4 regions of the Shinella sp. GW835-FHT14H05 genome follow, and region 4 is predicted to be linked to each of the others. Evidence: predicted binding sites of a transcription regulator. Region 4 holds the regulator's gene; each other region holds the start of a gene.
The links. The regulator PhoB, encoded in region 4, activates phosphate uptake and scavenging genes when phosphate is short. The targets are predictions, from matches to a motif close to TGTCATNNANCTGTCAT.
Positions count from the first base shown of each region.

Region 1: the regulator PhoB is predicted to act here: its motif matches at 1,160-1,176, upstream of AC1Q6Z_RS25375 (DUF47 domain-containing protein).
Region 2: the regulator PhoB is predicted to act here: its motif matches at 1,468-1,484, upstream of AC1Q6Z_RS18150 (alkaline phosphatase D family protein).
Region 3: the regulator PhoB is predicted to act here: its motif matches at 720-736, upstream of AC1Q6Z_RS17625 (DUF2794 domain-containing protein).

Region 1 is NZ_JBXAFY010000010.1:134,333-136,530, forward strand. It holds gene AC1Q6Z_RS25370 (inorganic phosphate transporter) at 1-491, opposite strand, end outside; gene AC1Q6Z_RS25375 (DUF47 domain-containing protein) at 491-1,135, opposite strand; gene AC1Q6Z_RS25380 (hypothetical protein) at 1,251-1,829, opposite strand; gene AC1Q6Z_RS25385 (TrkH family potassium uptake protein) at 1,908-2,198, opposite strand, start outside.
Region 2 is NZ_JBXAFY010000005.1:299,599-301,796, reverse strand. It holds gene AC1Q6Z_RS18150 (alkaline phosphatase D family protein) at 1-1,363, opposite strand, end outside; gene AC1Q6Z_RS18145 (M3 family metallopeptidase) at 1,689-2,198, opposite strand, start outside.
Region 3 is NZ_JBXAFY010000005.1:194,573-196,770, reverse strand. It holds gene AC1Q6Z_RS17630 (DUF1223 domain-containing protein) at 1-416, shown strand, start outside; gene AC1Q6Z_RS17625 (DUF2794 domain-containing protein) at 757-1,131, shown strand; gene AC1Q6Z_RS17620 (GNAT family N-acetyltransferase) at 1,133-1,684, opposite strand; gene pyc (pyruvate carboxylase) at 1,763-2,198, opposite strand, start outside.
Region 4 is NZ_JBXAFY010000004.1:80,038-82,235, reverse strand. It holds gene phoU (phosphate signaling complex protein PhoU) at 1-650, shown strand, start outside; gene phoB (phosphate regulon transcriptional regulator PhoB) at 665-1,348, shown strand; gene AC1Q6Z_RS14945 (GcrA family cell cycle regulator) at 1,483-2,022, opposite strand.

The sequences.
Region 1 (2,198 bases), on a different contig from region 4:
ACGAAAAGCCAGGAGACGATGAGCACAAGGACGAGCGCCAGGAAGAAGCCGATCGCCGGCGACAGGAAGATCGCGCTCGCCGTCTTGATGAGGCCGCTCCAGACGACGGCGTCGAAGCCGGTCTTGGCAAGGCCGGCACCTACGAGCCCGCCGATCAGCGCGTGCGAGGAGCTCGACGGAATGCCGAAGATCCAGGTGACGACATTCCAGATGATCGCGCCCATCAGGGCCGCGAAGATGACGAGGGGGCTGACGATGCCCGGATCGATGATGCCCTTTCCGAGCGTTTCGGCGACATGCAGGCCGAAGAACAGGAAGGCGATGAAATTGAAGAAGGCCGCCCACATCACGGCATATTGCGGGCGCAGCACGCGCGTCGAGACGATGGTGGCGATGGAGTTCGCCGCATCGTGAAGGCCGTTCAGGAAGTCGAAGAGCAGCGCGATGCCGACGAGCGCGACCAGCAGGGGTAGGGCGAGGGTGGCCTCCATCAGACGTTCTCGATCACGATGCCGCTGATCTCGTTCGCCACGTCCTCGAAGCGGTCGACCACCTTTTCCAGTTCGCCGTAGATCTCGCTGCCGATGATATAGGCCATCGGGTCGGTCTTGCCGTATTGCTTGAAGAGGTTCTTCAGGCCCTGGTCGTGCAGTTCGTCCGAGCGGCCCTCGACGCGGGTGACCTCTTCGGCGATCGCGCTGAGGCGTGTGGCGTGTACGCCGACCTTGTCGAGCAGCGGAATGGCCTCGGCGATGAGATGCGCGGCCTTGACGACGGTCTCGCCCATCTCCCGCATGCCGGGCTCGAACTGCGTCTGCTCGTAGAGGCGGATGGTTTTCACGGTCTTGTGCATCATGTCGATGGCGTCATCCATCGACTGGATCAGGTCCTTGATGTCGCCGCGGTCGAAGGGGGTGATGAAGCTGCGGCGCACGGCGAGCAGCACTTCGCGGGTAATGTCGTCGGCCTGGTTTTCCAGTTCGACGATGCGGTCGCAGTGTTTTTCCAGATCCGGCCCTCCCGCGAGCACCGAACGGAGGGCTTCGGCGGCGCCGACGACGGTGCGGGAATGCTGCTCGAAATAATCGAAGAAGCGGTCTTCGCGCGGCATGAGTTTGCGAAACAGCGAAAGCATGGATGCCCCTTACCTGGCTGGGGTTGTCATGTCGCTGTCATAATTGACCGTCAAGCCGCTGGAAAGCTTGGATTCCGGCTTGTCACAATTCTCTGCCTGCCTGTGGAAAACCTTATTACGGAACGATCTTGAACGGCTGCTCGCTGATCGCCACGGCGCCACTGGCCGCATCGCGGAAGCGGTAGCGCAGCACGTAGTCGCCGGCCGGCGGGCCGCTGAGATTGAGGGTCAGCTTGGCGAAGACTTCCTGGTTGCGCACGCTGCCCTTGAAGTCGAAGGAGCCGAAGGCCTTCTGCTCGGCGAGCACCGTGCCCTTGGGATCGAGAAGTTCGAGATCGACGGTGAAATGCGATTCGAGCAGGCCGCCGTCGCCCGGCCGCCAGGTGAGGCCGACGGGCTCGACATAGGAGATCAGCGCCTCGCCGACCTTGAAGTCGGAGGCGGGGCGCACCGCATACATGCCGTAGCCTTCCGGCGGGGCGGAAACGAAGACGGCCTTGCCGATCGTGAAGGGCAGGGTGGCGGCGAAGGTGCCGAAGGCATCGCGGATCGTGTTGTGCGCGCCCACCGTGTCGCCGGCGGCGGCCTGTTCCTCCGCCTTCTTGGCCGCATCCGCAAGCGGCCCGGCAAAGGCGAAGGCCGGCGCGAGCGCGGCGATAAAGGTCAAACGCAACAGGGACTTCGACGCAAACATTCAGTCTTCCTCCAGCCGGATGGCGGCAGGATGCGGAGAAGCGTGACAACAGTCAAGAACGCCAAAGGCGGTACGCGGTCAGCTCTTCCAGAACAGTGGTGTCAGGATGACGAGCACAGTCAGGATTTCGAGACGGCCGAGCAACATCAGGAAGGAGAGCAGGTAGAGAGCGGCATCATGAAAGCCGGCAAAACTGCCGGCCGGACCGATCGCTTGGGTAACGCCCGGGCCGACGTTGGACAGCGACGTCGCGGCGGCCGATACCGCCGTCAGAACGTCATAGCCCATCAGGCCGAGCACAATGGCGCCGATAGCGGAAATGGCCACATACGTGATGAAGAAAAGGAAGACGCCGCGCTGCAGATCGAT
Region 2 (2,198 bases), on a different contig from region 4:
CGAGCGGCTTCGGGCCGTATGTGCCGGAATGCAGCGGGCCGGAGACGAATTCCCAGAACGGATTGAACTCCTGGAATTTCGCGCGCGACGGGTCGTAGTGGTGCGCGGCGGTATAGTGGACGTCCGCCGTCAGCCAGACGACATTGTGGATGGCATTGTCGCGCATGAAGGAGAGCGGGTCCGCGATTTCCCGCTCGCGCGCCGCGGGCGGGCCGTTCAGGCCGTCCGCCACGCCCTCGTAGCCGAGACTGTTGGAATAATCGTCCCAGATGACGAGGCCGAGCGGCATGTCGCAGGCGATCACCTTCCAGACGGCCTGAGAGGCCGCAAGCTCGCGCCGCAGCCAGTCCGCCTGCCGCCAGCCGAACAGGCCGTTCTCCGTGCCGCCCTGGTTGGGGCTGCGATAGGAGCGCAGGTCGACGAAGAACACGTCGAGCAGCGGGCCATAGGCGACCTTGCGGAAGATGCGGCCGGGCTCGGTGGGGAAATAGCGGATCGACGTCATCTCGTGGAAGGCGCGCCGCGCGCGCGCTTCGTAGACGCCGATCTCCTTGTCCGGATAACGCCGGTCGCCGGTGAGGTCGCTCGATTCCGACCAGTTGTTCAGCACCTCGTGGTCGTCCCACTGGAAGAAGGTCGGGCACTGGCTGTTGAAGGCGAGCAGGTGGTCGTCCAGCAGATTGTATTTCCACTGCCCCCGGAATTCTTCCAGCGTGCGCGCCACATTGCGCTTCTCGTCGGTGACGATGCGGTTCTTCCAGACCCCACCATCGCGCAAGGGGATTTCGTCCGGGATCGGGCCGTCCGCATAGACCGTATCGCCCGAATGGATGAAGAAATCCGGCTCGTGGCGCAGCATCGTCGAATAGGTCTTCATGCCGACATCGTCGATGCCCCAGCCCTGCCCGGCGGTATCGCCCGACCAGACGAAGCGCACCGACCGATTGCGCATCGGCGCCGTGCGAAAGCGCCCGACGATCGGCTCGGAGACGAGATGGCTGGAATAGGGGTCGTTGGCCGTGAAGCGGTAAAAAATGTCCTGGTCCGGCAGCAGACCCTGCAGCATTGCCTTGACCGTGTTGTCGGACGTCCCCAGCGCCTTCTGCACCGGCATCCGGGCCGCATTGGTGAAACTGTCGGTGGTCGAATATTCGAGCATCACCTCCGCCGGCCGGTCGATGCGCGCCCAGACCACGCCGGAGGAACAATCGACGTCGCCGGACTGCACGCCGTGGGAGAAGGCCGGACTGCCATGCCGCCGCGCATAATAGGGAACCGCCAGCGCAGAGGATGTGGCCAGTGCGCCGGCCCCCGCAGTCAGAAGAAACGAGCGCCGCGTCAGCGTCTCGGGAACAATCGCCATGCCACCTCCGGCCTGACCCGCGAATCGAAACGCCAGGCGGGCAGACCATGAGTCTTCGCCATGTCAGTCCGGTAACGGGAGCATGACGTTTCGCCAAAAGTTCGGTGACGGGAGGATGACGGCACGAGGTGGCGCGGGCAGTTGCCAGCCGAAGCCACCGCTCCCACGCCGCAGGTTTCTGGCCACAGCCGCAGCCTCTCCTCCGTCATGGTCGGGCCTGACCCGACCATCCACCCACCGGCACGCCGTGGATGTGGATCCTCGGGTCAAGCCCGAGGATGACGTTGGCGGGTGCGAGACGACCTTCGCAAGAGAAGGCGGCCCGTCAGGCCGCCAACCCCTTCTTCTCAAGCATCGCTTCCGGGCTCGGCAGCTTGCCGCGGAAGGCCTTGTAGGCGTCTTCCGGGTCGACGGAGCCGCCGACTGCGTAGATGTAGGTCTTCAGCCGTTCGGCCATGGCCGGATTGAAGGCGTCGCCGGTCTCGGTGAAGGCGGCAAAGGCGTCGGCGTCGAGCACTTCCGACCACATGTAGGAATAGTAGCCGGCCGAATAGCCGTCACCGGAGAAGACGTGCTGGAAGTGCGGCGTCGCGTGGCGCATGACGATGGATTTCGGCAGGCCGATCTTTTCCAGCACCTCCGCCTGCACCGCCATCGGATCGTCCACCGGACCGCGCGTATGAAACGCCATGTCGACCAGCGCCGAGGAGGTGAACTCCACCGTCGCAAAGCCGGAGTTGAAGGTGCGGGCGGCCAGCACCTTGTCGAGCAGCGCCTGCGGCATCGCCTCGCCCGTCTGGTAATGCACGGCATAGCGCGTCAAAATTTCCGGCAC
Region 3 (2,198 bases), on a different contig from region 4:
ACGGCGCCGATATTTCCGGCATCCGCTCGCGCATCGGCGCCATGCCGAACGAGGGCAAGGGGCTCAACGTACCGGTTGATGTCGAGGTGAAGAACGACGAGCTGCGCATCCGCGTCGGCCCCGGCGAGGGCAAGGCCAATATCGTCATCGCCTATTTCGAGCGCGAACGCACGATCGACATCGACAAGGGCGAAAACCGCGGCAAGCGCGTCAACTACTGGCACGCCGTCACCGACATGGAAACGATCGGCATGTGGGAAGGTAAGGAGACCAACCTGGTCCTGCCGGCCGACATGCTGAAGAAGAAAAAGAAATCCGGCGGCTGCGCCGTGCTTTTGCAGCGCATGCGCACCGCCGATACGCCGGGCGCCATTTTGGGTGCGACCGTTTTGACGGGTGATAAAGCTTCGCGATGAATGTCTTTCCCCCTTGGGGGGAGGTCCGGTCCGGCTTCTTCGAGGGGCTGGGGCTTGAGGGTTCGAAGAAAGACGGACCGGACCGAGACGAAGCTACCGGCAACGGAATACTGGGCAACTTCGACAGACGCACCCCGACAATACCTGCTTCCCGCACAAGGCAGCAGGCAGGTAGAGGCTGCGACTGGCGGACTTTCTCCCGTAAATTGGGCGTCTGTTTGTCTGAATTGCGGCGAGAAGGATTTTTGCGAAAACGCAAGTCTTCGCCCATCCGCCTTGCATTTCCGTTTTGGTCAGGCACACTGTCACCCAGCCGTCACAGACGAGGTGCGGAGATTCGATGACTGATCAGCCGGATTTGCAGGCTTCCAATGTCGTGGTCGACCTTAGGGAATATAAGAGCAGCCGGGATCCGCTGCCTGTAACCTTCCATCGACGGGAGCTCGATGCAATCCTCTGGGTCTACGGCCGGATGGTCGGCGAAGGGGAATGGCGCGACTACGCAATCGACCATATGCGCGACAAGGCGGTGTTTTCCGTCTTCAAGCGCTCGGGCGAAATGCCGCTCTACCGCATCGAGAAAAACCCCAAGCTTGCCGCCAAACAGGGCGCCTACAGCGTCGTCAACCAGCACGGCACCATTTTGAAGCGCGGCCATGAGCTCAACCAGGTGCTCAAGGTGTTCGACAAGGTGCTGCGGCTGATCGAGACGTGATTCAGGCCATCGTCCCCGGATAGGTCGCCGAAGACGGCTCGGTTTCCGCGCCGTCGCCCAGCGCGCGCTGCATGAAGACGGTGTCGAGCCAGCGGCCGTGCTTGAAGCCGGTGGCGGTCATGCGGCCAGAATGTTCGAAACCCGCAGCCGCGTGCACGGCGATCGAGGCCGGATGGGCGCCGCCGATGACGGCCACCATCTGGCGGAAGCCGAGCTCCGTCGAGCGGCGGATCAGTTCCGCCAGCAGCGCCTTGCCGACGCCCTTGCCGCGCGCTTCCGGCGCCAGGTAGACCGAATCCTCGACGAGCCAGCGATAGGCCGGCCGCGTGCGGAAGGCCGACGCATAGGCGTAGCCGAGGATGAGCCCGGTCTGCTCGATGGCGACGATATAGGGATAACCCTTGTCGGTGATCGCCTGGAACCGCGCCGCCATCTCGTCGAGCGAGGGCGGGTCGATCTCGTAACTCGCCACCCCGTTCAGCACGGATTCGCGGTAGATTTCGGTGAAGGCGGCAATGTCGCCGAGGTCGGCGGTGCGAATGACGAAGCTCATGGAAAGCCTGCATATTCCGGATATGGGATGGGCGTCCATCCCATATCCGGGTTTGGCTTTCAAGCGACGTTTGACGTATCAGGCACCGTAAACGATGAGCAGGTCCTTGGCGTCGATCTGGTCGCCGGCCTTGACCAGCACCTCCGAGACCGTGCCGTCCTTCTCCGCATGCAGCGCCGTTTCCATCTTCATCGCCTCGATGGAGAGCAGTACGTCGCCGGCCTTGACCGCCTGGCCGGCCGAGACCGAGACCGTCGAGATGACGCCCGGCATCGGCGCGCCGAGATGGGCGGCATTGCCGATGTCCGCCTTGCGCCGCGCCGTTGACGTCGCCGCGCGGTTGCGGTCCGGCACCTTGATGAGGCGCGGCTGGCCGTTCAGCTCGAAGAACACTTTTACCATGCCCTGCGCATCCGGCTCGCTCTGCGCCTGGTGCAGGATGACGAGCGAGACGCCCTTTTCCAGTTCCGGCGACAGTTCCTCGCCCGGCGACAGGCCGTAGAAATAGGCGGGC
Region 4 (2,198 bases):
CGGCCGAGCAGATGGTGGCGGATTCCGTCCGTGCGCTCGTCACCACCGATGGTGCGCTGGCGCAGAAGGTGATCTCGGAAGACGTCATCCTCGACACCGCCGAGCGCCAGATCAACGAGAAGGCGATCGTCACGATCGCCAAGCGCCAGCCGGTGGCTGCGGACCTGCGCGAAATCATGGGCGCGATCCGCATCGCGGCCGAACTGGAGCGCGTCGGCGACCTCGGCAAGAACACCGCCAAGCGCGTCATCGCCGTGCAGAGCTCGGGCATGCCCCGCAAGCTCACCCGCGGCCTGGAGCACCTCGCCGAACTGACGCTGATCCAGCTCAAGGAAGTGCTCGACGTCTACGCCACCCGCTCGGTGGAGAAGGCCAAGGCGATCCGCGAGCGCGACGACGAGATCGACGCGATCTACACCTCGCTGTTCCGCGAACTCCTCACCTACATGATGGAAGATCCGCGCAACATCACGCCCTGCACCCACCTCCTGTTCTGCGCCAAGAACATCGAGCGCATCGGCGACCATGCGACAAACATCGCGGAAACCATCTACTACATGGCGACCGGCTCGCAGCCCGAAGGCGAACGCCCGAAGGACGACACCTCGACGTCAGTGGTCACTGCCGACGTCACTGAAGCCTCCGAGTAAGGAGTTTTGCCTCCATGGTGCCCAGAATCGCCGTCGTGGAAGACGAGGAGGCGCTAAGCGTCCTCCTGCGCTACAACCTCGAAGCCGAAGGTTTCGAGGTCGATACGATCCTCTCCGGTGACGAGGCCGAAGTGCGCTTGCAGGAGCGCATGCCGGACCTCCTCATCCTCGACTGGATGCTGCCGGGCGTTTCGGGCATCGAACTGTGCCGGCGGCTGCGCCAGCGGCCGGAGACCGAACGCCTGCCGATCATCATGCTGACGGCACGCGGTGAGGAAAGCGAGCGCGTGCGCGGGCTCGCCACCGGCGCCGACGACTATGTCGTCAAGCCGTTCTCGACGCCTGAGCTCGTCGCCCGCGTGCGCGCCATGCTGCGCCGGGCCCGGCCGGAAGTCGTCTCGACGGTGCTGCGCTGCGGCGATATCGAGCTCGACCGCGAGACGCATCGGGTGCATCGCCGCACCCGCGAAGTCCGCCTCGGCCCGACGGAATTCCGACTGCTGGAATTCCTGATGACCTCGCCTGGCCGCGTCTTCTCGCGCTCGCAGCTTCTCGATGGCGTCTGGGGCCACGACATCTATGTCGACGAACGCACGGTCGACGTGCATGTCGGCCGCCTGCGCAAGGCGCTCAACTTCGCAAACATGCAGGACGTCATCCGCACGGTCCGCGGCGCAGGCTATTCGCTGGAAGCCTAAGCGACCCCTTTCCTCCCAAGGACGAAAATGGGCCCTTCGGGGCCTGTTTGCGTTTCGGAGTGTGGTCCGGCCCTGCACCACAAACGAAAACGGACCCTTTCGGGTCCGCATCGCATGTGCTGTCGTGGAAAAGATCACCGCATCCGGCGGCGCTCGGCCGAGGGCTGGTAGGCGAGGCGCTGGTGGTAGGTGCAGTAGGGCGAGTTGTCCGGGGACTCGTTGCCGCAGAAGTGGAAGTCGTCGTTCAGCGGGTCGCCGATCGGCCATTTGCAGGTGCGCTCGGTGAGCTGCGTCAGCTCGAGCCGGCGCGACATGGGCACGACCACGCTGTTGCCGTTGGACGGAACCGGAAGCTGCTCGCGCTGCGTCTCGAAATCCGTCTCGACCTCTTCCTTGGTAATGGTGTTGCCGGCCGGGCGCACGACGGAGCGGGCGGTCACGGCGCGGGCCTGGAAGGTTGTCGCGGGGCGCGGGGCTGCCGGCACCGGGCGCTTGGGACGCGACGCGCTCTGCGTGCCGCCGGCCTTGGCGCGGCCCGGAAGGTTCAGCCGGTGCACCTTGCCGATGACCGCGTTGCGGCTGACGCCGCCGAGCTGTGCCGCGATCTGGCTCGCGCTCAGGCCCTCGCTCCAGAGCTTCTTGAGTTTCTCGACCCGCTCGTCTGTCCAGTTCATCTCTCGTCTCCGCTCGACGCTCGCAATGCGGGAATCCCTCATCGCGTTCCGGACGGGTCCGGAATTTGAACGCCCTAACTCTTTTGGTGACTAGTTCCGCCGCATGCAGTCTAGTAATTGGTCTTTAACCTAGAGTTTGGGGGACTCTGTGACAAGAGTCGCAGGAATCCGGGCGA